3 regions of the Sinorhizobium sp. RAC02 genome follow, and region 3 is predicted to be linked to each of the others. Evidence: predicted binding sites of a transcription regulator. Region 3 holds the regulator's gene; each other region holds the start of a gene.

Region 1 (9,665 bases), 1.8 Mb from region 3:
CGGGAACTGGCACTTGGAATTGTTTGGCCGCCATACCACTCCCATATGTCTCGCCAATGAGACAGGAGACGGCAATGGCGAAGATCGATGATCGGGACTATGAGGTTGAGCCGGGGCTGCGGCCCGAACACCGTGCTATCGCCGCGGCGGGTTACTGGGAGGCGTTTTCCCGCAAGTTGCGCTATCCGCTCGGTCCGCAAGACAGGGCTGTCGCATTTATCGAGCAGGCGTTGAATCCGAGCCATGCCATCAGCGCGGTCTCGCGCGACAACCGATTCCTTGGCGTTGTCGGCTTCAAGACCCCTCAAGGCGCCTTTGTCGGTGGCGGCTTGCGAGAAATGGCGCGTGTCTATGGCTGGTTGAGCGGCATCGCCCGCGGTTTCTTGATCGGCCTTCTGGAGCGGCAATGTACGCCCGGCACGCTGCTGATGGATGGTATTTTCGTCCGCGCGGAGGCCCGCGGCCTTGGCGTCGGCTCTGCACTGCTGGATGCCGTCGAGCAGCATGCCGTTGGAAGCGGGCTGAAACAGGTTCGCCTGGACGTGATTGACGAAAACCCGCGGGCGCGCGCCCTCTATGCACGCCGCGGGTTTGAAGCCACGTCGACCGTGTCACTCGGCATCCTCAAACCGGTCTTCGGCTTTCAATCCGCCACCACGATGATCAAGGCCATCGGTTGACGGCAAGCGTGCCAGCAACCGTCGATCTTAGCGCGACATCAGCACCGGCACGCGGGCGCCGCGCATCATGGCGCTCGTAACACCGCCGAAGAGGCGCTGGCGCAGCCGCGAATGGCTGTAGGCGCCCATGACGATAAGGCCGGCGTCGATTTCGGTCGCGCGGCGGTTCAGCGCGTCGGCTACCGAGTGACCATCCGAGGAGCCGGAGGTGACAGTCGTCTTGATGCCGTGGCGGGCGAGGGTGGCCGCAAGCTCCGCGCCGCAGAAGTCGCGCGACTGCATGGCATTTTCCGGTGGGTCGACGGTGAAAATCTCGACTTCCTTGGCCGCGGTCAGGAAGGGCAGGGCATCGAAGGCGGCGCGCGCCGATTCCCGCGAGCCGTTCCAGGCCAGCAGCACGCGCTCGATCGGCTCCGGGCCTGCCGGCGCGTTGGAGACGAGAAAGACCGGGCGGCCGCTCTCGTAGAGCAGGTCTTCAATATCTTCCCGCGCCGGGCCGTCGAGATATGGGTCGAACTGGCCGGCAAGCACGAGATCGGCGCCACGAGCACTGTCGATGATGCCCGCCGAGGCATAGCCGGCGGTGCCGGTAAAGAGGCGCCATTCATAGGAGATATCGTCGCGCTCGCAGCGGGTCTTGAAGGCCTGCTCAACGTCACGCGACTGGCGCTGGGCGCGCTCCTGCAGATCCATCACGGCATTCGGGTCGGGATATTCCATGGGCGCGATGAGCGTGACGACGACCGGCGATTCCGCGTGAATGCCGATGACATGGCCGCCCGTCTTGCGGGCAAGCACGAGCGCATGGTCCGTCACCTTGCCGGCGTCCTCAGTGGCGCTCAACACTGCCACGATGGTCTTGTAGGTCATTTCGGCCTCCTGTCCTCATCACAGTGCTGCGCGTCACGGCGGCGCGCAAAGCACATTGTAGAATATGGCTCTGCTGCACCATTCTGCAAATCGGAAAGATCAACGGAATGTGCAGCTGCCGCGACTATGAGCCCGGCGGGCCGCCAAAACCTTGATCCGGATCAAGAGGCGGCCTTGGCTGCGGCAATTTCGGCGATCATCGCCATGACATCGCGCTCGGCTGCTTCCGCCGGGGCTTCCTCGCGGCTGCGGATGACGATCTCCGTCGAGAACCGGTTTTCGGAAAAACGCGGATAGGAGCCGATGCTGGTCTCGGGGTGGTTCTTCTGGATTGCGGCCAGCGCGCTGCCGATATCGCCTTCACCGAAGGGCGAGGCGACGGAGCGCGACAGCATCGGCACGCCCCCTTCAAGGGCCGGAACCACGGTGCCCAGCATTGCGGTGAAAACCTGCGGAACGCCCGCCATGACATAGACATTGCCGATGTTGAAACCCGGCGCGGTGGAAACGGCGTTCTCGATATGCACGGCGCCCTCGGGCATGCGGGCCATGCGCTTGCGGGCCTCGTTGAATTCCACGCCACGCTTTTCGTACATGGCGCCAAGCAATTGCATGGCGAGCGGATCGTAGAGACAGGGAACGCCGAACGCCTTGGAGATCGCATCCGCCGTGATGTCGTCATGCGTCGGGCCGATGCCGCCGGAGGTGAAGACGTAGGTATAGCGTGCGCGCAAGGCATTCAGCGCCTCGACGATCGCCTCTTCGTCATCGCCGACGATGCGCACTTCCTTGAGGTCTATGCCGGCGAGAAACAGCATATCGGCGAGCTGGCCGATATTCTTGTCCTTGGTGCGCCCGGACAGAAGTTCGTCGCCGATGGCGAGCATGGCGGCAGTGGCGATAGGACGGGAACTCATGGGCGCTCTCTGAAGTTCGGACAGAAATGCCGACCGAAGGCACGGCATTGTCAATGGCGGGTGAACAGTCTGTCGACCGGGCGGCTCATGTCGCCGTCACTTCAAAGTGCTACATCCAAGCCGACGCCGCGATCAAGCGGAAAGGTCCCTTCGACACTCAGGAGACGACGATGGCAAAAGTTCTGGTTCTTTACTACTCGGCCTATGGCCACATCGAAGCCATGGCCTATGCCGTGGCGGAAGGCGCGAAGTCGGCCGGTGCCGAGGTAACGGTGAAGCGGGTGCCGGAACTGGTGCCGGAAGAGGTCGCAAAGTCCTCGCACTTCAAGCTCGACCAGAAGGCCGAGATCGCTGCCGTGAACGAACTTGCCGATTACGACGCGATCATCGTCGGCGCCGGCACGCGCTTCGGCACGGTCGCCTCGCAGATGCGCAATTTCTGGGACCAGACGGGCGGCCTGTGGGCCGGCGGCAAGCTGGTCGGCAAGGTCGGTTCGGTCTTCACGTCCTCCGCCACTCAGCATGGCGGGCAGGAATCGACCATCCTCGGCTTCATCCCGACGCTGCTCCATCACGGCCTCGTCGTTGCCGGCCTGCCTTATGCCTTCCAGGGCCAGATGGGTGTCGAAGCCGTCAAGGGCGGTTCGCCCTACGGCGCCTCCACCATCACCGACGGCGACGGCTCGCGCCAGCCTTCCGAAATCGAGTTGGAAGCGGCCCGCTTCCAGGGCGCGCATGTTGCCAAGATCGCCGGAAAGCTTTCGGCCTGACGTTCTCCTGAAACGTCACTGAAAAGAGGGTGCGGCCACCGTCAGGGGCCGCACCCTTTTTGTTGTTCGCAGGTCTGAAGAGGTGGCGGGCGGAGCCGACGCCTACGCTGGCCTGCAAGAATCCAGAAAAGCGGACTAAGACCCCCAAGAGGGATGGAAGGCTGGTGGATGGTGCGAGATGCGCAATTCGCCGAGGTTTTCTGAGTATCCAAATTAAAATGCTTCCACACTGGAGAGCACCTTTGCGATGGCGGTGCCATGCGGACTGGGCCGCGTGTCGTGTCCCGCCGACATCAAGGTGCAGTGCACATCATCGTAGGAACCAAATTCGCGCATGTCTTGCATGATTCGATCGACACGCCGTGCGTGGAGAAGGCTTTCGTCGGGCTGAGCACGCCAGTATTGCTATCGCGCTGGAAAAACCCCGCGTGACTGCGAGGATCGATGAATACTTCCGTCATATCGAATGGGGTTGGGTATCCATGGCGAATGGCGTAGTCGATCAGCTTTGGTGCTGCGCAGGTAAGGGGCTCGTTGCCATCCCTGCAACTGGCTACCATGTCTTCCGACAATCTTTTCCCACCACGGGTCACAACCGGGCGCTGAACGTCAGGGCATATTATCGTATTGCCCATGCGCCTTGCCGCAGCCTCGAAGCCGTTTTTGTTGCCATCTTTCGAGCATGCAATCAGAACTTTATGCGATGGTCCTTTCGGCACCAGGACGCCGACCATGAAACGTCGGTTTTTGGTCGCCCAGTCCGCACTCGCGGTTATCATCAGGTTCGCGATGAAAATCTCTATGTATGCTTTGCTGGCCCCGCTCTCGATGAGGTGCTGGCCAACCCCGTGAACGTTCCTGCAGTTTCGGCAGACACCTGCGCCGTAATGAAGCCTGTTGCCGTATGCCATGGGCAGCTTTATGGTCTGTTGCGGGGGCGTGCGGCTGTTCACCACCGCCTGGCACTTCAAGCACCGATGCGGACCAACTCCACCGCTCCCAGGACACCAAGCCATTCCGTTTGCGCAAGCCATGTCCCCTCCAAGCTAAATTCTATTGGCCTGGAACGGCCTTGAACCTCTTCCCGTGGATCGATGGCAACGATACCGCGATTCCATGCTTGCGCAAGGGAAAGCGACGCTTAAAACGGGAAACTCTTGCGGGTAGTAGCCGCTAGCGAGTGTGATTTTTTTCCTAGTCAAAAATCCTGATTTCGGGGAATTCAGGTCCCCGCGAGACGCGGGCTATGGTGCGGGCGGCGGGGATCGAACCCGCACAGCCAAGGCCGAGAGATTTTAAGTCTCTTGCGTCTACCAGTTTCGCCACGCCCGCATGGTTTTGCTTTTCAGGGAGTCAGGCCGGCTCGTCAAGACGGCGTTTGTCGGCAGGTCCTATTTTGTCGGCCGCACGAGCGAGATGACCCGCGGCTTTGAGGGCGCGTCAAGCCATTCGATCCACTTGTCCCGCTCTTCTATCGTGTCGAAGAAGCGCCAGAGCTTGAACTCTTCGTCGGTGGTCTCCAGCATCTCGCCGATCGATGCAAGCTCCAGCGGAAGCGTCACTTCGTTGCCGTCGAAGCGTATGAAATAGACCCCTTCGGCCGCGAGACGGACAACCTGGCCGGTGCCGTAACTTCCATCGGGATCGTCGACGGTGAAGTACATTCCGGTCAAAGTGTCAAAAACTTTGTCGTTCATAGGTTTCCAATGCCAGTTCAAAAAAGACGCACGCCTGATTTCATTTAATCGAATGCACCGGTTCGTCAATCGTTCGCTTCTTCCGCACCGCTCCCCAACGCGGAGCGGCGATACGCTCAGCCCGAGAAAACGCTGAGCGTCAGATAGAACAGCGCCGAAATCGCTGCTGCCGAGGGCAGCGTCACGATCCAGGCGATGACGATGTTGCCGGCGATTCCCCAGCGCACTGCCGTAACGCGACGGGCGGCACCCACGCCGATGATGGCGCCGGTGATCGTGTGCGTCGTCGAGACGGGGATGCCGAGCCAGGTGGCGGCGAAGAGGGTGATGGCCCCGCCGGTTTCCGCGCAAAAACCCTGCATCGGGTTGAGGCGGGTGATCTTCGAGCCCATCGTATGCACGATGCGCCAGCCTCCCATCAGCGTGCCGAGCGCCATTGCCGCCTGGCAGGTGATGACCACCCAGAAGGGCACGTAGAATTCGCCGCCGAGATAACCTTGCGAATAAAGCAGCACGGCGATGATGCCCATCGTCTTCTGTGCGTCGTTGCCGCCGTGGCCGAGCGAATAGAGCGAAGCGGAGATGAACTGCATGACGCGAAACGTGCGGTCGACGGCGAACGGGGTCTGGCGCACGAAAAGCCAGGAGACGATCAAGACGAGGATCAGCGCCAGGAGGAAGCCGATGGCGGGCGACAGGAAGATGGCGCTTGCCGTCTTGATGAGGCCGCTCCAGACGACGGCATCGAAACCGGTCTTGGCAAGGCCAGCACCAACGAGACCGCCGATGAGGGCGTGCGAGGAGCTCGACGGGATGCCGAAGATCCAGGTGACGACGTTCCAGATGATCGCGCCCATCAGGGCGGCGAAGATGACGAGCGGGCTGACAATGCCGGGATCGATGATGCCCTTGCCGAGGGTTTCGGCGACGTGCAGGCCGAAGAACAGGAAGGCGATGAAATTGAAGAACGCCGCCCACATGACGGCATATTGCGGGCGCAGCACGCGCGTCGAGACGATCGTGGCGATGGAATTTGCCGCGTCGTGCAGGCCGTTCAGGAAATCGAAGAGCAGCGCTATGCCGACGAGGCCGACCAGCAGCGGAAAGGCGAGGGTGGCGTCCATCAGACGTTCTCGATCACGATACCGCTGATCTCGTTCGCCACGTCCTCGAAGCGGTCGACGACCTTTTCCAGTTCGCCGTAGATCTCGCTGCCGATGATGTAGGCCATCGGGTCGGACTTGCCGTATTGCTTGAAAAGGTTCTTCAGGCCCTGGTCATGCAGCTCGTCGGAGCGGCCCTCAACGCGGGTGACTTCCTCGGCGATGGCGCTGAGGCGGCCGGCATGCACGCCGACCTTGTCGAGCAGTGGGATGGCCTCGGCGATGAGATGGGCGGCCTTGACGACGACGTCGCCCATTTCCTGCATGCCGGGCTCGAAACTGGTCTGCTCGTAGAGGCGGATGGTTTTTACCGTCTTGTGCATCATGTCGATGGCATCGTCCATCGACTGGATCAGGTCCTTGATGTCACCGCGGTCGAAGGGGGTGATGAAGCTGCGGCGCACGGCGAGCAGGACTTCACGGGTGATGTCGTCGGCCTGGTCTTCCAGCGCGATGATACGGTCGCAGTGTTTTTCCATGTCGGGGCCGCCGGCAAGCACCTGCTGGAGGGCTTCGGCAGCGCCGACGACGGTGCGGGAATGCTGTTCGAAATAATCGAAGAAGCGATCTTCACGCGGCATAAGTTTGCGAAACAGCGAGAGCATGGATGCCCCTTACATGGCTGGGGTTGTCATGCGGCTGTCATAATTGACCGTCAACGCGCTGGAAAGCGCGGATTCCGGCTTGTCACAATTCTCTGCCGCCCTGTGGATAAGCCGTAAAGCGGATCACGGCACGATCTTGAATGGCTGCTCGCTGACAGCAACGGCACCGCTTGCCGCATCGCGGAAACGGTAGCGCAGCACGTAGTCGCCGGGCGGCGGGCTGGTGAGGTTCAGCGTCAGCTTGGCGAAGACTTCCTGGTTGCGCACGCTGCCCTTGAAGTCGAACGAGCCGAAGGCTTTCTGTTCGGCAAGCTTGGTGCCCTTGGGGTCAAGCAGCTCGAGATCGACGGTGAAGTGCGATTCCAGCAGGCCGCCATCGGCGGATCGCCAGGTGAGGCCGACCGGCTCGACATAGGAGATCAGCGCCTCGCCAGGTTTGAAGCTCGCTTCCGGCCGCGCTGTGTACATTCCGTAGCCTTCCGGCGGAGCGGAGACGAAGACGGATTTGCCGATCGAAAAGGGCAGGGTGGCGGCGAAGGCGCCGTAAGCGTCGCGGATCGTGTTGTGCGCGCCGACCGTGTCGCCGGCGGCGGCCTGTTCCTCCGCCTTTTTTGCCGCGTCCTGAAGCGGACCGGCAAAGGCCAGCGTGGGCAGAAGCGCGCCGATAAAGCTCAGACGCAACAGGGACTTCGACACAAACATTCAGTCTTCCTCCAGCCGGATGGCGGCAGGATGCGAATTAGCGTGGCAACAGTCAAGAACGCCTGATGGCAAGTGCTAAGTCAGCTCTTCCAGAACAGCGGTGTCAGGATCACGAGAACGGTGAGGATTTCGAGACGGCCAAGTAGCATGAGGAAGGAGAGGAGATAGAGCGCTGCATCGTGGAAGCCAGCGAATGAGCCGGCCGGACCGATCGCCTGGGTGACGCCGGGGCCGACATTGGAGAGCGAGGTGGCGGATGCCGAAATCGCCGTCAGCACATCGTAGCCCATCAGGCCGAGCAGGATGGCGCCGATGGCGGAAATCGCCACATAGGTGATGAAGAACAGGAAGACGCCGCGCTGGAGATCGATATCGACGGTCATCGTCCCGTAGCGCACGGCATGAATGCCGTCCGGATAGATGAGGCGGTAGAGGCCGGTGCGGATGAAGTTGAACAGGATGATCAGGCGGTAGGCCTTGAGGCCGCCGGCGGTTGATCCCGAACAGCCGCCCATGAAGGTTGCGACGAAGGCGAGCGCCACGATGAAATGGCCCCATTGCGTATAGTCGTCGCTGGCAAAGCCGGTCGTCGAAAGGATCGACGAGACGGTGAAGAAGGAATGTGCCAGGGCATCGCGGAAATCGACGCCGTTTTCAAGGCGCTGGAAGACGCTGGCTGCCACGGAGAAAAGCACGAGATAGCCGAGGAACACACGGATCTGCGGATCACGCCACGCATCGACGCGGCCGCGCACGACGATGAGGATCAGCACCGAGAAGGGCAGGCTCGAGAGCGTCATGAAGAAGGTGGCGGCCCAGAGCAGCGGCAGGCTTTTGAAATAGCCGAAGGAGGCGTCATGCGTTGAGAGCCCGCCCGTCGCAACGGTGGACATGGCATGGTTCAGCGCGTCGAAGCGGCTCATGCCGAGGGCTGCATAGGTGATGGCGCAGATCAGTGTGATCGCCACGTAGATGGCGAGGAACGCGCGGGTGTAGCTAGCGATGCGGGCAAAGGGCTTGTCGGCGGTGTCGGATGATTCGAGCTTGAAGAAGGACATGCCGCCAACGCGCAGATACGGCATGATGAACAGCCCGAGCGCGAGAATCCCGATGCCGCCGAGCCAGTGCAGCAGCGAGCGCCACATCAGGATGCCGGGCGGCGCGTCGTCGAGGCCGACGATGACGGTCGAGCCCGTCGTGCTGATCGCCGAGACCGATTCGAAAAATGCCTGCGCGAACGTCAATTTCATCGAGGACAGCCAGAGTGGCATCGCACCGATGAAACTCGCGCTCAGCCAGAGCATGTTGACGACGAGGAAGCCCATGCGCTTGTTGAAGGGCGGTGGGCCGGCGCGGGTCGCTGCGGCCGTGGCGAGCGACAGGCCGCCGGTCATGAAGGCGGAAAGAAAGAAGACTTCCGAATCGGGATGGCCGTAATACACGTCGATAAACGCCGGGATGAGCATCGCCACGGAGAGATAGATGCCGCTGATGGCGGCGATATTGATGGCGGACCGGAAGATGGTGGCGTTCAACGAAAATCGTCCTGCGTGCCGGCCACCGCATCATTGATGCGGTATATTCAAAAATTCTACAGCGCCCTTTGCACGTCATGGATGACGTGCGGTTACTGTAGGCTCAGTCAAGTCTCGAAAGGCCGCGCGGCCGGGACGGGTGGTGTCTGTCGCTGCGATATGCAATAGCCTTTGCATTGTACAAACTCAAGGATGGCATCGAACGGCATGAAACCGGACGTCGACGCAGCCCGTGACGCATTGCGCGGGCTTTTTTCCGAAACACCCCTTCAGCTCAATGAACATCTCTCCGCCCGCTATGGCGCGGATATTTACCTGAAGCGCGAGGATCTCTCGCCGGTGCGTTCCTACAAAATCAGGGGCGCGTTCAATTTCTTCCGCAAGGTTTTGGCGAAAGAGGACGGCGCCCGCAGCTTCGTCTGCGCGTCCGCCGGCAACCATGCTCAGGGCTTCGCCTTCGTCTGCCGCCATTTCGGCGTGCCGGGCGTGGTCTTCATGCCGGTGACGACGCCGCAGCAGAAGATCAACAAGACGCGCATTTTCGGTGGCGAGTTCGTGACGATCAAGCTCGTCGGCGACTTCTTCGACCAGTGCTACAAGGCGGCCCGCGATCATGCTGCGGAGACTGGCGCGCTGATGGTGCCGCCGTTCGACCATGAGGATATCATCGAGGGGCAGGCGACGGTGGCGGCGGAAATCGTCGAGCAGCTCGGCGACACATTGCCG
Region 2 (9,665 bases), on a different replicon from region 3:
AAGTTCATCGCCACCCACAAGAGCCACAATGCCGCGAGCATCGACGGCATGGTTCCGGAGGGCTATGCCGGCTTCAAGGGCAAGATCAATGAGGAGATCGAGGTCACCTTCGACCAGCCGGGCTTTTACGGCATCAAGTGCTCGCCGCATTTCGGCATGGGCATGGTCATGCTCGTGAAGGTCGGCGAGGCGGAGTTGACCGATGCGATCCGCACGGTCGAGGTACCGGCCCGCGCCCGGCCGCGCTTCGACGACCTTTTTGCCCGCGTGGATGCGGGCGAGGGGAAGTGATGCACGGCGCGCTTTCCAACAGCAATCTCAAGGAAGACATCCGGGACTACTGGTCTCGCCGCTCGGAGACCTTCGACTTCGCGTTCGGCCACCGCATTCCGCAAGGGCCGGAATTCGACGCCTGGGCTGCGGCAATCCGTGAACGGCTCGGCCCGGAGCCGCGTCGCGTGCTGGAGCTTGCCTGCGGCACTGGCGAGGTGACGCGCCTGCTGCTCTCGCTCGGCCATGAGGTGACGGCGCTCGATTTTTCCGAGGCGATGCTGGCGGTTGCGCGGGAAAAACATGCCGGCGCGAAAAACCTTCGCTTCCTGCTTGCCGATGCGGAAAACCCGATGGAGCCGGACGAGAGCTATGACGCGATCGTCTGCCGCCATCTTGTCTGGACTTTGACCACGCCGGAACAGGCCTTTGCCGAATGGTACCGCATGCTGAAACCCGGCGGCATGTTGCTGTTCTTCGATGGCGACTGGGCAGCGCCTACCCGCGTCGGCCGTCTGGCGAGCCGCGCCATTGCCATCATCGACAGGTTCGCTGGTGTCGATCCGTTCTATGACGGCGCGATGAGCGACCGGCACTCCAGCATCATGGAGCGTCTGCCGTTTGGTGACGGCCTGCGCGTCGAACGCGTTTTGCCACTGCTCGAAGCGGTCGGTTTTCGGGATATGACGATCGGCTCCCACGCGCCGATTGCGGCGGCACAACGCCGTACGGCTAACCTGCGCAACAGGCTGCGCACGCTGCTCTACCGCCGCTTCATCCTTTGCTGCCGGAAGTAGCATCGGGCTCCGGCTCCACCGTGAGCTTGACCCGGTCGGCGGCAAAGCGCGTGCGGGAGAACTGGATCGGCGTGCCGTCGAGGTCCGTATTGACGGCCGTCGCCACCAGGATGATCGCGCCAGGCGAGAGTTTCAGGTGCCGCATGTCGTCGCCCTCCGCATGGATGGCGGATATTTCCGTTGAACGACGCACGTAATCCGGCACACCGAGTTCGCGGAAGGCAGCGGTGACGGAGCGTGTCCGCTCGTAGATCCCGCCAATCTCGGCGAAGCGGTCGGCCGGGAAATAATGCGTCCCGCGCGAGATCGGCCGTTTGTCGGCGCTGTTGACGGTTTCCATTCGCACGCACAGCGTGCCTGCCGGCAATCCCAACGCTTCCGCGACGACAGCGGGTGCGACCTCCGTGATCGCCTCCAGCAATCTACCTTCGATATCGCGTGTCTGATTGCCGAGTCCCTGCGAAAAGCGGGTGCGCCGCGAGATCGGGAAGCGCAGGCGGTCGCGCCGCTCGATGCGCGTGCCGATACCCTGGATCGGTCGAACGATGCCTTCTTCCGCCAGTGCTGCAAGCGCACTGCGCACCGTGTGCCGGTTCACGCCGAAGCGGCTCGCCAGCACCACTTCCGGCGGCATCATGTTAGTTTCGTCGAAATCCCCGTTGTTGATCGCCAGCCGCATGCGGTCCGCGATCTGCCGCCAGAGGGCGACGCCCGATTGCCGCTCTACCATTTTGTGCCTGTCATACCCTTGTCACGCGCCCCCGTTAAGACAAGACTTAGATGTTCGGTTGTCTAGATTAATAGACATTTGGAGAAATGACAATGGCATCACTACAGAAATCTGCCGAGGCCGCCGCCAAGAGCGCGGGCGGCGAGCGGCAGAGGGCGATGGGCCTGCTTGCGAAGGCAAGCCGGACAGAGTTGCAGGCAGCCTGGGATGCGCTCGGCGAAAAGCCGGTCGTCCAGCCGGTGCGCGGACCGGAAACCGGCCTCGTCATGGTACGTGGCCGTATCGGTGGCGGCGGTGCGCCGTTCAACCTCGGTGAGGCGACGGTGAGCCGCGCCAGCATCCGCCTCGACGACGGCACGGTCGGTCACGGCCAGGCGCTTGGCACCGATGGCGCAAAGGCGCGCCTTGCGGCGACCTTCGACGCGTTGTTCCAGCAGCCGGCCCGCAAGGCCGAGGTCGAGACGCTGCTCGACGCCATTGCTGCCCGCGTTGCCAAAGAGGACGCCGAAAAGGCCCGCCAGACGGCGGCCACCCGCGTCGATTTCTTCACCATGGTTCGGGGAGAGGACTGATGTCACTCGATACGCTCGCCTTTGCCGGTGGTTTTCAGAAGCCGGTGTTCGAGGCGCAGGCCGTCTTCCGCACGCTGATGGATTGCATGGCCCGTCCCGGCACGATCGGCCGCGTTGCCGCGGCCGTGACGCCGCCCGCACCGCTCAACGCTACCGCTGGTGCCGTGGCACTCACGCTCTGCGATCACGACACGTCGGTCTGGCTGACGCCGGTGCTTGCCAAGTCGGCACTGCCCGGCTGGCTCGCCTTCAATGCCGGCGCGACCGTGACGGAAGAGCGGCAGGACGCCCGTTTCGCCTTCGTGGAAAAGGGCGCGATGCTGCCCAATCTCTGCCTGTTCGCCCAGGGCACGCAGGAATATCCGGATCGTTCGACGACGCTCGTCGTCGAGATCGAGGCCTTCGAGGGTGGTCGGCCGCTGGTGTTGACCGGCCCGGGCATCCGCACGGAAGAAGAGATCGCGCCGCTCGGCCTGCCGGACATGTTCCCGCATTTCTGGTCGGAAAACCGGCAGGGTTTTCCGCGTGGCGTGGACCTGATCCTCGTTGCCGGTGACGGCATCCTCTGCCTGCCGCGCACCACCGTTCTTCGCGTCAAATCCGCCGCAGGGGAGGCCTGAACCATGTACGTTGCCGTCAAGGGTGGCGAAGCCGCCATCTCCAACGCCCATCGCCTTCTCGCCGACCGCCGCCGCGGTGACCGCTCGCTGCCGGCAATCGGCATCGAGCAGATCGTCGCCCAGCTTGGCCTCGCCGTCGACCGCGTGATGGCGGAAGCCTCGCTTTACGATCGTGCGCTGGCTGCGCTCGCCATCCGGCAGTCGCGCGGCGACATGATCGAGGCGATCTTCATCCTGCGTGCCTATCGCACGACATTGCCGCGCTTCGGCTATTCCAAGCCGGTCGAGACGGGCGCCATGCTGATCGAGCGCCGCGTCTCGGCGACCTACAAGGACCTGCCGGGCGGCCAGCTTCTCGGCCCCACCTTCGACTATACCCACCGCCTTCTCGACCCGTCGCTTCTGGGTGACGAGGCTGTCGAAGCGGGCCTGGAGCGGGAAGAGCCCGGCGAGCCGGTCATGCGCGTCTCCGACATCCTGGCCGATGAAGGCCTGGTCGAGGATGATGGCACTCTGCCGGACGGCCATGTCGCCGGCGACATCACACGCGAGCCGCTGGAGTTCCCGATGGCCCGTGACCTGCGTCTGCAAGCGCTCGCCCGCGGCGACGAGGGTTTCCTGCTGGCGCTCGGTTATTCCACCCAGCGCGGCTACGCCCGCACCCATCCCTTCGTCGGCGAAGTGCGCATCGGCGAGGTCGAGGTGGAGCTGGATATGCCGGAACTCGGCTTTTCCGTCTCGCTCGGCCGCGTCCAGGTGACCGAGTGCCAGATGATCGCGCAGTTCAAGGGCTCGGCGAAAAACCCGCCGCAGTTCACCCGCGGCTATGGCCTCGTTTTCGGCCAGAGCGAGCGCAAGGCCATGGCGATGTCGCTGGTCGACCGGGCTCTGCGCGCGGAAGAGTTCGGCGAGGACATCGTGGCGCCTGCGCAGGATGAGGAGTTCGTCATTTCCCATTCGGACAACGTCCAGGCAACCGGCTTCGTCGAGCACCTGAAACTGCCGCACTACGTGGATTTCCAGGCCGAACTCGATCTCGTACGCCGCATGCGGCGGGAATACGAGGCCGCGCAGAACATCGATCTTCCGGAGGCCGCAGAATGAATACGACCGACCTGGCGACCTACAATTTCGCCTATCTCGACGAACAGACAAAACGCATGATCCGCCGGGCGATCCTGAAGGCGATCGCCATTCCGGGCTATCAGGTGCCCTTCGCGTCGCGCGAAATGCCCATGCCCTATGGTTGGGGTACCGGTGGCGTGCAGGTGACGGCGGCGATCCTCGGACCGGACGATGTGCTGAAAGTCATCGACCAGGGCGCCGACGACACGACGAACGCCGTCTCCATCCGCGCCTTCTTCCAGAAGGTGGCCAATGTCGCGGTGACGACGAAGACCCGCGAGGCGACGATCATCCAGACGCGCCACCGCATTCCGGAAGAAAAGCTGACGGCCGGGCAGACGCTGGTCTACCAGGTGCCGATCCCGGAACCGCTTCGCTTCCTCGAGCCGCGCGAGACCGAGACGCGCAAGATGCATGCGCTGGAAGAGTATGGCCTGATGCATGTCAAGCTGTACGAAGACATCGCCAAGAACGGCCATATTGCCACGACCTATGCCTATCCGGTGAAGGTCGAGGGACGCTACGTCATGGACCCGTCGCCGACCCCGAAATTCGACAATCCGAAGATGCACCGCTCGGAGGCGCTCCAGCTTTTTGGCGCGGGTCGCGAAAAGCGCATCTATGCCGTGCCGCCCTATACCGAAGTCGTCAGCCTCGATTTCGAGGACCATCCCTTCGAGATCCAGACCTTCGACAAGCCCTGCGCGCTGTGCGGCGCGGAGAATGTCTATCTCGACGAGGTGGTGCTCGACGACAGGGGCGGGCGGATGTTCGTCTGCTCGGATACCGACCACTGCGAAGACCGCTGCGCCCACGGCCACCGCGGTCCTCTCGCCTATAACAAGGAGGCTGCCGAATGACCGACATGCCGCTTCTCAAAGTCCGCGACATCTCGAAATTCTACGGCGCGCGCATCGGCTGTAAGAACGTCTCCTTCGACCTCTGGCCCGGTGAAGTGCTGGCGATCGTCGGCGAATCCGGCTCCGGCAAGACGACGCTGCTGAATTGCCTCGCAACGCGGTTGATGCCGAGCTCCGGCGCCGTCGAATACCGCATGCGCGACGGCCAGATGCGCGATCTCTCCCGCATGAGCGAGGCGGAGCGCCGTTTCCTGATGCGCACCGACTGGGGCTTCGTGCACCAGAACCCGGCGGATGGCCTGCGCATGGCCGTGTCGGCCGGCGCCAATGTCGGCGAGCGGCTGATGGCCGTCGGCGAGCGGCACTACGGCAACATCCGTGAGACGGCCGGATCCTGGCTCGGCCGCGTCGAGATCAGCGTCGATCGCATCGATGACCAGCCGCGCGACTTTTCCGGCGGCATGCGGCAGCGCCTGCAGATCGCCCGCAATCTCGTCACATCGCCGCGCCTCATCTTCATGGACGAGCCGACGGGCGGCCTCGATGTTTCGGTGCAGGCACGCCTGCTCGACCTGCTGCGCGGCCTCGTCCAGGACCTCGGTCTCTCGGCGATCATCGTCACGCACGATCTCGCCGTGGCGCGTCTCCTCTCGCATCGCATGATGGTGATGAAGGACGGTCTCGTCATCGAGCAGGGCCTGACCGACCGCGTGCTCGACGATCCGCGCGAAGCCTATACCCAGCTCCTCGTCTCCTCGATCCTTCAGGTCTGAAAGCATGGTCCCGAAAAGTGGAATCCGGTTTTCGGACGAGACCATGCGTCAAAAGGAAAAGTGACATGCCCACACCCCTCGTTGTCTCCGAAGTGGCGAAGAGCTTTACCATGCATCTTCGCGACGGCATCCGACTGCCTGTCATGTCGAATGTCACCTTCTCCGTGAAGTCAGGCGAATGCGTCGTGCTGGGCGGACCGTCCGGTATCGGCAAGAGTTCGCTGCTCAAGATGGTCTACGGCAACTACGCCGTCGATAACGGCCAGATCCTGGTCGATCACGATGGTAAGCTGCTCGATCTCGCGACCGCCGATCCACGCACGATCCTGTCGGTTCGCCGGGCGACGCTCGGTTACGTCAGCCAGTTCCTGCGCACCGTGCCGCGCGTTGCAGCCGTCGATGTCGTGGCCGAACCACTCACCGCCCGTGGCGTCGATGCAGCCGAGGCGAAGGCGACGGCAGAGGCCATGCTGGCCCGTCTCAACCTGCCGCGCGAACTGTGGCAGCTGCCGCCCGCCACCTTCTCCGGCGGCGAACAGCAACGCGTCAATATTGCCCGCGGCTTCATCACCGATCACCGCATCCTGCTGCTCGATGAGCCGACCGCCTCGCTCGATGCGAAGAACCGCGCCGTCGTCGTCGGCATGATCGAGGAGAAGAAGGCGGCCGGCGTCGCGCTGCTCGGCATCTTCCACGACGAGGACGTGCGCGAAAAGGTCGCCGACCGCATCGTCGACGTCTCTGCCTTTTCGCCGCGAAAGGCCGCCGCATGACCAAGCTGTCCGAAACACCGCTGATCCACCCGACAGCCGTCGTCTCCGATACGGTGCTCGGCCGCTACACCGAAATCGCCGAGAACTGCCGCATCAGCGAAGCCGAGATCGGCGACTATTCCTACATCATGGATGGCGGCTCGGTCTGGTGCGCAACGATCGGCAAGTTCGCCAATATCGCCTCGTCGGTCCGCCTCAACGCCACCAACCACCCGATGTGGCGCGCGACGCTGCACCACTTCACCTATCGGGCCAACGATTACTGGCCCGATGCGGAGCAGGAACCGGATTTCTTTGCCTGGCGGCGCGAGCATCGCGTCACCGTCGGCCATGACGTGTGGATCGGCCATGGCTCGACGATTTTGCCGGGTGTCACAATCGGCAACGGGGCTGTCATAGGGTCCGGCGCGGTCGTCACAAAAGACGTCGAACCCTACATGATCGTCGGCGGCGTGGCAGCGAAAGTCATCCGCGAACGCTTCCCGCGAAGCATCGCCGAACGCATGGAAAAACTCGCCTGGTGGGACTGGGATCATGCCCGGTTGCGTGCCGCTTTGGACGACTTTCGCAAACTTGACGCAGAAGCCTTTCTTGCCCGTCACGACGGTTGAGCGGGCATGTGCAATGCCGGAAATTCAGGCCTGTGGACTGTAATTTTTCCGACATGAAACTGACATCGCCGCTTCATCAACAGCGTTTACAGCCAATCCCGAAAACGACATCGCCCCACCATGGGCTCGTTACTGGAAATTAAGAGGGATCCGCCATGTTCCGACTGAAGAATGTCACCCGCCGTTTTGGCGAGCGCGTTGCGGTCGACGCTGTGACCTTCGACATCCCGCAGGGCCAGATGGTCGGCGTCATCGGCCGCTCGGGTGCCGGCAAGTCCACCATGCTGCGCATGATCAACCGTCTTGCCGATCCGAGTGAAGGCTCGATCCATTTCAACGACGTCTTGGTTTCGTCGTTGCGCGGTTCGGCACTGCGCAACTGGCAGCGCGACTGTGCGATGATCTTCCAGCAGTTCAACCTTGTGCCGCGCCTCGACGTCTTGACCAACGTGCTGCTCGGCCGCCTCAACCACCGTTCGACGACGCTCAGCATCCTCAATCTCTTCACCCGCGAAGAGCGCATCATGGCGATTGCCGCCCTCGAGCGCCTCGGCATCGAGCAGACGGCGCTCCAGCCGGCCGGCACGCTGTCCGGCGGCCAGCAGCAGCGCGTGGCGATTGCCCGTGCCTTGATGCAGAACCCGAAGATGCTGCTCGCCGACGAGCCGATCGCCTCGCTCGACCCGCTGAACGCCAAGATCGTGATGGACGCGCTGCGCGACATCAACGAGCGCGAAGGCATCACTGTGATCACCAACCTTCACACGCTCGACACGGCACGCGCCTATTGCGAACGCATCATCGGCATGGCGCACGGTCGCGTCGTGTTCGACGGGTCGGCACGCGAGCTCGACAGCGAAGCGGTGCGCACGATCTACGGCACAGGCGCCGATGGCGCGGAGATCGACGAGAGCCTCACCTCCACGGCGATCCGCAACCCGGCCCGTCAGGACAATATCAAGGAATCCGCCAGCCCGACACCGCTGGCACTGGCCGGGCTCTGAGCCCCGCCGGGATCGAACGACCCGCGTAAAGGGTCAGACAACTTCCAGTCCGGCAAAGCCGGTCAAACAGGAGAGAGACCATGCTGAAGAAAGTACTTCTCGGCGCCGTCGCGCTCATCGCGCTCGCCGGCCACGTCCAGGCTGAAGACCTCAAGGAATTCCGCGTCGGAATCATCGGCGGCGAAAACGAAGCCGACCGCCTGCGCAACTACCAGTGCCTCGGCGATCACCTGAAGGCCGAACTCGGCTTCGAGAAGGTCTCGTTCTTCCCGGCTGCCGACTATGACGGCGTTATCCAGGGCCTGCTCGGCGGCACGCTCGACTATGCAGAACTCGGCGCGTCCGGCTTTGCCAAGATCTACCTCGCCAAGGCCGACGCCGTCGAGCCGATCCTGACGACCGTCCAGACCGACGGCTCGACCGGCTACCACTCGATCATGGTCGCCCGCAAGGACAGCGGCATCACCAAGCTCGAAGACCTCAAGGGCAAGAAGCTCGGCTTCGCCGACCCGGACTCGACCTCGGGCTACCTCGTACCGCTCGTCACCCTGCCGGAAGCCATCGGCGGCCCGGTCAAGGAATATTTCGCTGAAACCGGCTTCGGCGGCGGTCACGAAAACCTCGTCCTCGAAGTGCTGAAGGGCACCTTCGACGCCGGCACGACCTTCGGTTCGGGCGTTGGCGAGTGGAAGGACGGTTACACGTCCGGCAACCTGCACAAGATGGTCGAGAAGGGCATTCTCGACATGAACGACATCGTCGAACTCTGGAAGTCGCCGCTGATCCCGAACGGCCCGATCGTCGTTCGCACCTCGATGGCTGACGAGACCAAGGCGAAGTTCAAGCAGTTCATGCTCGACCTGCCGAAGAAGGACGCAGCCTGCTTCTCCGCCGTCATGGGCGGCGACTTCACCGCGTTCACGGAAGTCAATGTCGACTTCTACAAGCCGATCATCGACGCCCGCAAGGCAACGATCGGCGGCTGATAGCCACGCAGACACTGGCGCCGGCCGCAACCCGGCCGGCGCCTCGTCTTTTTTGAGCCCAGGCGGAACAGACATGGCCTTGAACACGCTTCACGACGGCTTCAGCGAGAAGGGCGCTCTCATCGAGCGGCACTGGCAGGAGCTGAACGCACGGCGCCGCCTCTACACCTGGCTCGGCCTTGCCATCCTGGCCGTCGCGCTTTCCGGTTCGCTGTGGTTCGCCAACGAGACGAATGCCGGCAAGTTCTTCGACCGGCTGCCCTATCTCTTCGACTTCGTCGGCGACATGGTGCCGCGCGATGGTCTCGAAGTGTTCCGCGCGCTGTTCGATCTGCCGTCGCCCTATGACGACGGCAGCTTCAAGTACAATTATCCCGAAGGCCGGCTCTACCTCACCGAGAGCTTCTACATCCCGGAATATTTCCATAAGATGCTGGAGACGCTGAACATCGCGCTGTTCTCCACGCTGATCGGCATGGTCTTCGGTTTCCTGCTCTGTTTCCTCGCGGCCAAGAACCTCGTCGCGAACCGCCTGCTGCGCGGC
Region 3 (9,665 bases):
CCGCCTCGATCTATCTCGAGGAGTTCGCCCCGAAGAACCGCTTCACCGACCTCATCGAAGTCAACATCAACAATCTCGCCGCGGTGCCGTCGATCGTCTACGGTCTGCTCGGCCTCGCCGTCTTCGTCAACTTCGCGGGTTTCCCGCGCTCGGCAGCCCTCGTCGGCGGCCTGGTGCTGACCCTGATGACGCTGCCGACCATCATCATCGCGACCCGCGCCGCTCTCAAGGCCGTGCCGCCGTCGATCCGTGCAGCGGCCCTCGGCCTCGGCGCCTCGAAGATGCAGACCGTGTTCCACCACGTCCTGCCGCTCGCCATGCCGGGCATCCTGACGGGCACGATCATCGGCCTGGCGCATGCGCTCGGCGAAACCGCACCGCTGCTCTTGATCGGCATGGTCGCCTTCGTCGCGGACATTCCGTCAACGCCGCTTGAGCCCGCAACGGCCCTTCCGGTGCAGATCTACATGTGGGCGAACGAGGCGGAACGCGCCTTCGTGGAGCGCACGTCGGGAGCGATCATCATCCTCCTCATCTTCCTCATCCTCATGAATGTGGGTGCAATCCTGTTGCGCCGCCGTTTTGAACGGCGCTGGTAGAAGGTTATAGACAGATGAACATCATGTCAGAAGCAGCAGTCGAGAAAGCGCTGGACAAGAAAATGAACGACATTTCCATCAAGATGATCGGCAAGGACGTTTCGGTCTACTACAGCGACAAGCGCGCCCTCTACGACGTCAACCTGAACGTCCGCGAAAACACCGTGACTGCGCTCATCGGCCCGTCGGGCTGCGGCAAGTCGACGTTCCTGCGCACGCTGAACCGCATGAACGACACGATCGAAGGCTGCCGCGTCACCGGCCGGATCACGCTCGATACGGATGACATCTACGATCCGAGCATCGACGTCGTGGAACTGCGCGCCCGCGTCGGCATGGTGTTCCAGAAGCCGAACCCCTTCCCGAAGTCGATCTATGAAAACGTCGCCTACGGCCCGCGCATCCACGGCCTCGCCAAGACGAAGGCGGACATGGATGCCATCGTCGAAAAGAGCCTGCAGAAGGCCGGCCTCTGGAACGAGGTGAAGGACCGTCTGCAGGAAGGCGGCACCGGTCTCTCCGGCGGCCAGCAGCAGCGCCTCTGCATCGCGCGCGCCGTCGCCGTCAGCCCGGAAGTCATCCTGATGGATGAGCCGTGCTCGGCGCTCGACCCGATCGCGACCGCCAAGGTCGAGGAACTGATCCACGAGCTGCGCGCCAACTTCACGATCGTCATCGTGACGCACTCGATGCAGCAGGCGGCCCGCGTCTCGCAGCGCACCGCCATGTTCCACCTCGGCAATCTCGTCGAGGAGAACGACACCGACAAGATGTTCACCAACCCGGACGACCAGCGCACGCAGGACTACATCATGGGCCGCTTCGGCTGACGCGATCGTCGCCAAAGCCCTGAAAACCCGAGCGCATTAAGGACAGAACCATGTCATCGACCCATATCGTCTCGATTTACGACGAAGAACTGAAGTACCTCTCCCGCCGCATCTCCGAGATGGGCGGCACGGCCGAGCAGATGGTTGCGGATGCCGTCCGCGCCCTGGTCGCGACCGATGGCGCTCTGGCGCAGAAGGTCATTTCCGAGGACGTCATCCTCGACACTGCCGAGCGCCAGATCAACGAGAAGGCGATCGTCACGATCGCCAAGCGCCAGCCGATGGCGGCGGACCTGCGCGAAATCATGGGCGCCATCCGCATCGCGGCCGAACTGGAGCGCGTCGGTGACCTTGGCAAGAACACCGCCAAGCGCGTCATCGCGGTGCAGAGCTCGGGCATGCCGCGCAAGCTCACCCGCGGTCTCGAGCATCTCGCGGAACTCGCACTGATGCAGCTGAAAGAAGTCCTCGACGTCTACGCGACCCGCTCGATCGAGAAGGCCAAGGCCATCCGCGAGCGCGACGACGAGATCGACGCGATCTACACGTCGCTGTTCCGCGAACTCCTGACCTACATGATGGAAGATCCGCGCAACATCACGCCCTGCACGCATCTCCTGTTCTGCGCCAAGAACATCGAGCGCATCGGCGACCACGCGACCAACATTGCGGAAACCATCTACTACATGGCGACCGGCTCGCAGCCCGAGGGTGAACGCCCGAAGGACGACACCACGACGTCGGTGGTCACTGCCGACGTTACCGACGCCTCCGAGTAAGGAGTTTCACCTCCATGGTGCCCAGAATTGCCGTCGTCGAAGACGAGGAGGCGCTCAGCGTCCTCCTGCGCTACAATCTCGAGGCCGAAGGTTTTGAGGTCGATACGATCCTGAACGGTGACGAGGCCGAGATGCGCCTGCAGGAGCGCCTGCCGGACCTTCTCATCCTCGACTGGATGCTGCCGGGCGTTTCGGGCATCGAGCTGTGCCGGCGGCTGCGCCAGCGTCCGGAAACCGAGCGCCTGCCGATCATCATGCTGACGGCACGCGGCGAGGAAAGCGAGCGCGTGCGCGGGCTAGCGACCGGCGCCGACGACTATGTCGTCAAGCCGTTCTCGACGCCGGAGCTCGTCGCGCGCGTTCGCGCCATGCTGCGCCGTGCAAAACCCGAGGTCGTCTCGACGGTGCTGCGCTGCGGCGATATCGAACTCGACCGCGAGACGCATCGCGTGCACCGTCGCACCCGCGAGGTCCGCCTCGGCCCGACGGAGTTCCGCCTCCTGGAGTTCCTGATGACCTCGCCAGGCCGCGTCTTCTCGCGCTCGCAGCTTCTCGATGGCGTCTGGGGCCATGACATCTATGTCGACGAGCGCACCGTCGACGTGCATGTCGGGCGCCTGCGCAAGGCGCTCAACTTCGCCAACATGCAGGACGTCATCCGCACCGTTCGCGGCGCTGGCTACTCGCTGGAAACCTGAGCCAAGCGTTTCCTCCCAAGGACGGAAATGGGCCCTTCGGGGCCTGTTTGCGTTTTTGGGGCTGCGCGTCTCTCGCCAGCACAAAAGAAAAGGGCCCTTCCGGGCCCTCATCGCATTCAGCTCTTCGTTTCTGCTAGCGCATCCGGCGCCGTTCAGCCGATGGCTGGTAGGCGAGGCGCTGGTGGTAGGTGCAGTAGGGTGAGTTGTCCGGGGACTCGTTGCCGCAGAAGTGGAAGTCGTCGTTCAGCGGGTCGCCGATCGGCCACTTGCAGGTGCGCTCGGTCAGCTCGGTCAGTTCCAGCTTCCGCGACATCGGCACAACCACTTTGTTGCCGTTGGCGGGAACCGGAAGCTGCTCCGTCTGTGCGTCGAAATCGGCGTCGATGTCTTCCTTGGCGAGGATCGCGCCGGTCGGGCGCGCCGCCACGCGAGCGGGGACCGGACGGGCCGCGAAGTTCGACGGCCGCGGCGTTGCAACGGCCGGACGCTTCGGGCGGGCGGCGGTCGGCGTGCCGCCGGCTTTCGCGCGGCCCGGCAGGTTCAGGCGGTGCACCTTGCCGATGACGGCGTTACGGCTGACGCCGCCGAGCTGCGCTGCGATCTGGCTCGCGCTCAGACCTTCGCTCCAGAGCTTCTTGAGTTTCTCGACCCGCTCGTCTGTCCAGTTCATCTTCTCGTCTCCGTTCGACGCTCGCGATGCGGGAATCCCTCATCGCGTTCCGGATGGGTCCGGAACTTGAACGCCCTAACTCTTTTGGTGACTAGTTCCGCCGCTTGCAGTCTAGTAATTGGTCTTTAACCTAGAGTTCGGGGGACTCTGTGACAAGAGTCGCGGGAATCGGTGCGAATCGATTTCGGAGTTTTCCCCAACTTGCTGCCCTGGTGTGACTCAAGAGCGACACCTTGCGCGCGTATCGTGAATCCTCACGTTGCGGTAGGTTCAGCGGCATTTTAGACGTGCATTTCATTGACATTGCAGGGAGAAATGCTGATAGTGCCGCATGCCGCCGAAAGGCGGTTTTTGATTTTTCTAAAGCCTGGAAAAGTCAAGCCGTAAACGAATCTTTCCGCATCTCTTTTCGGGGGACCTGCGCCATGGCCGATGCCGCGCCGCTCTATGAAACCTATATGCGTGCACCGCTCCGGTTCACGCGCGGGGAGGGCGTCTGGCTGATCGCCGAAAATGGCGAGCGATATCTCGATTTCGCCGCTGGCGTCGCCGTCAATTCGCTGGGCCATGCGCATCCCCATCTCGTCGCCGCGCTGAAGGATCAGGCCGAGAAGGTCTGGCACCTGTCCAACCTCTATGAGGTTCCGGGCCAGGAAAGCCTTGGCCGCCGGCTGACGGAGGCGACCTTCGCCGACAAGGTGTTTTTCACCAATTCCGGGGCGGAAGCGCTGGAATGCGCGATCAAGACGGCGCGGCGCTATCATTTCGCCAAGGGCCACCCCGGCAAGTTTCACATCATCACCTTCGACGGCGCCTTCCACGGCCGCACGATCGCCACCATCGCGGCCGGCGGACAGGAAAAGTACATCGAAGGTTTCGGCCCCAAGGCGCCGGGCTTCCTCAAGGTCCCCTTCGGCGACATCACAGCCGTCAAGGATTCGATCACCGAGGAAACGGCGGCCATCCTGATCGAGCCGGTGCAGGGCGAGGGCGGCATCCGCCCCGTTCCGAAGGAATTCATGCAGGAGCTTCGCCAGCTCTGCGACGAGTACGGCCTGCTGCTCATCCTCGACGAGGTGCAGTCCGGCGTCGGCCGCACCGGGCGCCTCTTCGCCTATGAATGGTCCGGTATTGCGCCGGATATCATGGCGGTTGCCAAGGGCATCGGCGGCGGCTTCCCGCTTGGCGCCTGCCTTGCCACGAACGAAGCGGCTGCCGGCATGGTCGCCGGCACACATGGCTCGACCTATGGCGGCAACCCGCTCGCCATGGCTGTCGGCAATGCGGTGCTCGACGTCGTGCTGGAAGACGGGTTCCTTGATCATGTCCGCGACGTCGCCCTCGTCTTCCGCCAGGGCCTTGCGGCCCTCAAGGACCGTTTCCCGGAGATCATCGAGGATGTCCGCGGCGAAGGCCTGATGCTCGGCATCAAGGCAAAGATTCCGGTCGCCGACCTTCTGAAGGCCGTGCGTGCGGAAAAGCTGCTCGGCGTGCCCGCCGGCGACAACGTGCTGCGGCTTCTGCCGCCGCTTACCGTCACGGCGGAAGAGGCGCGCGAGGGGCTCGCCCGCATCGAGCGCGCAGCCGAAAAGCTGACGGCGGCGAAAGCCGCATAAGCAGGACCGAGACAGACAGGACACATCATGGCCAAGCATTTTCTCGACCTTTCCGCCGTTTCGGAAAGCGATCTCCGCGTCATCATGGACGATGCGCACACGCGCAAGGCCGCTCGCAAGGCCGGCACGGAAGAAAAGCCGCTCGCCGGCAAGATGCTCGCGATGATCTTCGAGAAGCCGTCCACCCGAACCCGCGTCTCCTTCGATGTCGGCATGCGCCAGCTCGGCGGCGAGACGCTGTTCCTGTCCGGCACCGAGATGCAGCTTGGCCGCGCCGAGACGATCGGCGACACCGCCAAGGTCCTGTCGCGCTACGTCGATGCCATCATGATCCGCACGACGGACCATAACCGTCTGCTGGAGCTTGCCGAACATGCCACCGTGCCTGTCATCAACGCGCTGACGGACCTGACGCATCCCTGCCAGATCATGGCCGACATCATGACCTTCGAGGAGCATCGCGGCTCGACGAAGGGCAAGACCTTTGCCTGGACGGGCGACGGCAACAATGTGCTGCATTCCTTCGTCGAGGGCTCGGCCCGCTTCGGCTACACGATGAGGATGGCCGTGCCGATGGGCTCCGAGCCGGACGACAAGATCCTGAATTGGGCGCGCGACAATGGCGGCAATATCCTGCTCGGCCATGATCCCGAGGCGATCATCGACGGCGTCGATCTGGTCGTCACCGACTGCTGGGTCTCGATGAACCAGGAACACCGCGCCCGCGGCCACAACATCTTCCAGCCCTATCAGGTCAACAAGCAGCTGATGGCGCGGGCGAACGACGATGCGCTCTTCATGCATTGCCTGCCGGCGCATCGCGGCGAGGAGGTCACCGACGAGGTGATCGACGGCCCGCAGTCGGTGGTCTTCGACGAGGCGGAAAACCGCCTGCATGCGCAGAAGTCGATCCTCGCCTGGTGCCTCGGCGCCGTCTGACGCGCGTCTTGAAAAACACGCCGGCCGATACGATCTAGGGGCCATCACAGGGCGCTGGAAGGCGCTCTCTCTGGCGCATGCCCGTCCGGTATGGAATGATCCGGGTGATAGCGCGCTGAATCACGGTAGAATGCCGGTCGCAAGCAGCCGGGCCCATGGCCCGGTGGCTTCCCGGTGTGCAAGGAGCAGAATGATGATGGCTGACAATGCCTTGAAACTCGGTGAGCTCGGTTATTCCGGCGACGACCATATCCTGCCGTTTCAGGTGGAAGGGCTCGACGTGCGCGGTCGTGCCGTGCAGCTGGGTCCCATGCTCGATACCATTCTGGGCCGGCACAATTATCCTGCCCCCGTCGCTCGGCTGCTCGCCGAGGCGATAACGCTTACCGTGCTGCTCGGCACCTCGCTGAAGTTCGAAGGCAAGCTGATCGTCCAGACCAAGGGCGACGGCCCGGTCGACCTGCTCGTTGCCGATTTCTCCGCACCGGAGAATGTGCGCGCCTATGCCCGCTTCGATCAGGCAGCCCTTGATGCTGCCATCGCCGCCGGCACGACGGAGCCGCATGAGTTGCTCGGCAAGGGCATTCTGGCCTTCACGATCGATCAGGGCACACACACGCAGCGCTACCAGGGCATCGTTCCGCTCGACGGCGAGACGCTGGAGGAGATTGCCGGCGTCTATTTCCGCCAGTCGGAGCAGATTCCAACCAGGGTGCGCCTCGGCGTTGCCGAGCTCTTCGATCGTGACGAGGCCGGCAAGGTGCGCCACCGCTGGCGGGCCGGCGGCATGGTCGCACAGTTCCTGCCGCAGGCGCCGGAACGCATGCGCCAGCCGGATTTGCCCGGCGGCGATGGCGACGATGTCGGCCACAAGATCGATGACGACGACAACTGGGCCGAAGCCAAGGCGATGGTCGAGACGATCGACGCCGATGAGCTGACGGACCCGACTGTCGGCACCGAACGGCTGCTGTTCCGCCTGTTCCACGAGCGCGGCGTACGCGTCTACCAGCCGCAGCAGGTCTTTGACCGCTGCTCGTGCTCGCGCGAGAAGCTGAAGGGCGTGCTGGTCGGCTTCAGCGCCGACGATATCGCGCACACGGCGGACGACAAGGGCGATATCTCGGTCACTTGCGAGTTCTGCTCGACGACCTACCGCTTCGACGCGACGGAAGTCCTGCCGCAATAGGCCCCCAAGCGCATCCTCAGTTGAGGGTGCGCGGTTGTCCTGGTGTATCCAGCGAGAAGGCAGGAATGGCGACGTCGAAGGCTTCGCCGTTCTCCGCCTCCATGCGGTAGCGGCCGAACATGATGCCGGACGGTGTTTCGAGCGGGCAGCCTGAAGAGTACTCGTAGGTATCGCCGGGGCGCAGCGTCGGTTGTTCACCGATGACGCCGGGACCGTTGACCTCGTCGACCTGGCCGTTCTGGTCGGTGATGTGCCAGTAGCGTGTCATCAGCCGCACGGCGACGTCGGAATGGTTGGATATGACGACGCGGTAACCCCAGACATAGCGGCTATCATCGGGGTCGGACTGGTCGGCCAGATAGTACGGCTCTACGGTCACTTCGATGTCGCGGGTTAGCGCACGATACATGGGCAAGCCTTGAACTGATTAGCTCCTGCTATTCTACAGGAATGTGGTTTCGTCAAGGATAAGCAAAGAGGCACCGGCCGCATCGGCCGGTGCCTCCGTATTTGTCCATCTGTCGCTGAAGGTCAGGCTTTGACCTTGGAGAGCGCGCGGGCAAAATCTTCGAGCAGGTCTTCGCTGTCCTCGATGCCGGCGGAAAAACGGACCGTGCCGGCCGACATGCCGAGTTCGGCACGCGCCTCGTCCGTCAGGTTCTTGTGCGTCGTCGTCGCCGGATGGGTGATCAGGCTCTTGGCGTCGCCGAGATTGTTGGAGATCTTCGCGACTTGCAGCGCATCCTGCAGCGCGAAGGCCGCTTCCTTGCCGCCCTTCAGCTCGAAGCAGACGAGCGTCGAGCCGCCCGTCATCTGCTTGGCGATGATGTCGGCCTGCGGGTGGTCCTTGCGGCCCGGATAGATCACGCTGGCAACCTGGCTTTGCTCGGCGAGGAAATCGGCGATGCGGCTGGCATTTTCCGTCTGCTGCTTGACGCGAAGCGGCAACGTCTCGATGCCCTTCAGCAGTGTCCAGGCGTTGAACGGCGACATGGCCGGGCCGGTGTGGCGGAAATAGTCGTGCAGATGCTCGTTGATCCATTCCTTGTCGGACAGCACGACGCCGCCGAGGCAGCGGCCCTGGCCGTCGATATGCTTGGTCGCGGAATAGACGACGACATGCGCGCCGAGTTCCAGCGGCTTCTGGAAGAGCGGCGTTGCAAACACGTTGTCGACGACGACCTTGGCGCCGATCTGGTTGGCAAGCTTGGCAACGCCGGCAATGTCGATGACTTCCAGCGTCGGATTGGTCGGGCTTTCCAGGAAGAACACTTTCGTGTTTTTCTGAATGGCCTTTTCCCAGTTGGAAAGGTCGCGTCCATCGACCAGCGTGCATTCGATGCCGTATTTCGGCGCGAGCGTCTCGACGACCCAGCGGCACGAACCGAACAGCGCGCGGGCGGCGACGATATGGTCGCCGGCCTTCAGCTGGCAGAGGATCGCAGCCGTCACGGCTGCCATGCCGGACGCGGTGGCGCGTGCATCTTCGGCGCCTTCCAGCAGGCACATGCGCTTTTCGAACATGTCGTTGGTCGGGCTGCCGTAGCGGGCGTAAATGAAGCCATCCGTCTCGCCCTTGAAGCGGGCTTCGGCCGCAGCCGACGTGTCATAGACGAAACCCTGCGTGAGGAAGATTGCTTCTGCGGTTTCGCCGTGCTGGGAGCGGGTGGTTCCGCCGTGAACGAGTTGGGTGGCCGGGCGCCAGGACTTGCTCATGTGATCGTCGCCTTCAAACAAAAAAACCGGCCGCAAAAGCAGGCCGGTTTTAAACCCGGCCTTTTTAGCTACTTGTTTTACGTGGCTGCAAGCCGGCCGGCCAAATCACCACGGGATAACCTTGCTAATACTGCTTGGCCGCGCTTGCGTCAATTGCCGGCATTTGGTTTTGTGCGGACCTTCTGATGGGACGATACGATGATGGCTTCTGCGGTGCGCAGCACGGGCATTCTGGCGGACAACGCCATTCGCGGCTTGTTCGACAGCGGACGGCTGACGAGTGAAACGCCCCTCGACGACGACCAGATCCAGCCGGCGAGCCTGGACCTGCGCCTCGGCGCGATCGCCTTTCGCGTGCGCGCCAGCTTCCTGCCCGGCCCGTCCCATCTCGTTGCCGACAAGCTTGACCGGCTGAAGCTGCACGTCATCGATCTGTCCGAGGGCGCGGTGCTGGAGACCGGCTGCGTCTATATCGTGCCGCTGATGGAAAGCCTCGACCTGCCGGCGGAACTCGCCGCCTCGGCGAACCCGAAAAGCTCCACCGGCCGCCTCGATATCTTCACCCGCGTCATCACCGATCGTGCCCAGGAATTCGATAAGATCCCGGCCGGCTATTCCGGCCCGCTCTA

Evidence for each region. The regulator PhoB, encoded in region 3, activates phosphate uptake and scavenging genes when phosphate is short. The targets are predictions, from matches to a motif close to TGTCATNNANCTGTCAT.
Region 1: BSY16_RS04665 (DUF47 domain-containing protein) is a predicted target of PhoB. The motif match lies at 6,727-6,743, and genes of this name have one in related genera.
Region 2: phnF (phosphonate metabolism transcriptional regulator PhnF) is a predicted target of PhoB. The motif match lies at 1,806-1,822, and genes of this name have one in related genera.

Annotation. Positions count from the first base shown of each region.
Region 1 covers NZ_CP016450.1:994,916-1,004,580, forward strand. The annotation lists gene BSY16_RS04625 (GNAT family N-acetyltransferase) at 75-680, shown strand; gene BSY16_RS04630 (universal stress protein) at 708-1,550, opposite strand; gene BSY16_RS04635 (competence/damage-inducible protein A) at 1,712-2,467, opposite strand; gene wrbA (NAD(P)H:quinone oxidoreductase type IV) at 2,638-3,237, shown strand; gene BSY16_RS04645 (hypothetical protein) at 3,531-4,148, opposite strand; tRNA gene BSY16_RS04650 (tRNA-Leu) at 4,485-4,569, opposite strand; gene BSY16_RS04655 (hypothetical protein) at 4,629-4,934, opposite strand; gene BSY16_RS04660 (inorganic phosphate transporter) at 5,051-6,058, opposite strand; gene BSY16_RS04665 (DUF47 domain-containing protein) at 6,058-6,702, opposite strand; gene BSY16_RS04670 (hypothetical protein) at 6,826-7,404, opposite strand; gene BSY16_RS04675 (TrkH family potassium uptake protein) at 7,485-8,939, opposite strand; gene ilvA (threonine ammonia-lyase) at 9,147-9,665, shown strand, end outside.
Region 2 covers NZ_CP016452.1:1,418,921-1,428,585, forward strand. The annotation lists gene BSY16_RS27580 (pseudoazurin) at 1-291, shown strand, start outside; gene BSY16_RS27585 (class I SAM-dependent methyltransferase) at 291-1,067, shown strand; gene phnF (phosphonate metabolism transcriptional regulator PhnF) at 1,045-1,797, opposite strand; gene phnG (phosphonate C-P lyase system protein PhnG) at 1,956-2,369, shown strand; gene phnH (phosphonate C-P lyase system protein PhnH) at 2,369-2,989, shown strand; gene BSY16_RS27605 (carbon-phosphorus lyase complex subunit) at 2,993-4,093, shown strand; gene BSY16_RS27610 (alpha-D-ribose 1-methylphosphonate 5-phosphate C-P-lyase PhnJ) at 4,090-4,974, shown strand; gene phnK (phosphonate C-P lyase system protein PhnK) at 4,971-5,747, shown strand; gene phnL (phosphonate C-P lyase system protein PhnL) at 5,813-6,520, shown strand; gene BSY16_RS27625 (DapH/DapD/GlmU-related protein) at 6,517-7,131, shown strand; gene phnC (phosphonate ABC transporter ATP-binding protein) at 7,287-8,135, shown strand; gene phnD (phosphonate ABC transporter substrate-binding protein) at 8,216-9,121, shown strand; gene phnE (phosphonate ABC transporter, permease protein PhnE) at 9,195-9,665, shown strand, end outside.
Region 3 covers NZ_CP016450.1:2,791,442-2,801,106, reverse strand. The annotation lists gene pstA (phosphate ABC transporter permease PstA) at 1-599, shown strand, start outside; gene pstB (phosphate ABC transporter ATP-binding protein PstB) at 614-1,429, shown strand; gene phoU (phosphate signaling complex protein PhoU) at 1,480-2,208, shown strand; gene phoB (phosphate regulon transcriptional regulator PhoB) at 2,223-2,906, shown strand; gene BSY16_RS13440 (GcrA family cell cycle regulator) at 3,040-3,576, opposite strand; gene BSY16_RS13435 (aspartate aminotransferase family protein) at 4,002-5,192, shown strand; gene argF (ornithine carbamoyltransferase) at 5,220-6,131, shown strand; gene BSY16_RS13425 (Hsp33 family molecular chaperone) at 6,328-7,320, shown strand; gene apaG (Co2+/Mg2+ efflux facilitator ApaG/CorD) at 7,337-7,729, opposite strand; gene BSY16_RS13415 (O-succinylhomoserine sulfhydrylase) at 7,852-9,036, opposite strand; SAM riboswitch at 9,080-9,158, opposite strand; gene BSY16_RS13410 (2'-deoxycytidine 5'-triphosphate deaminase) at 9,238-9,665, shown strand, end outside.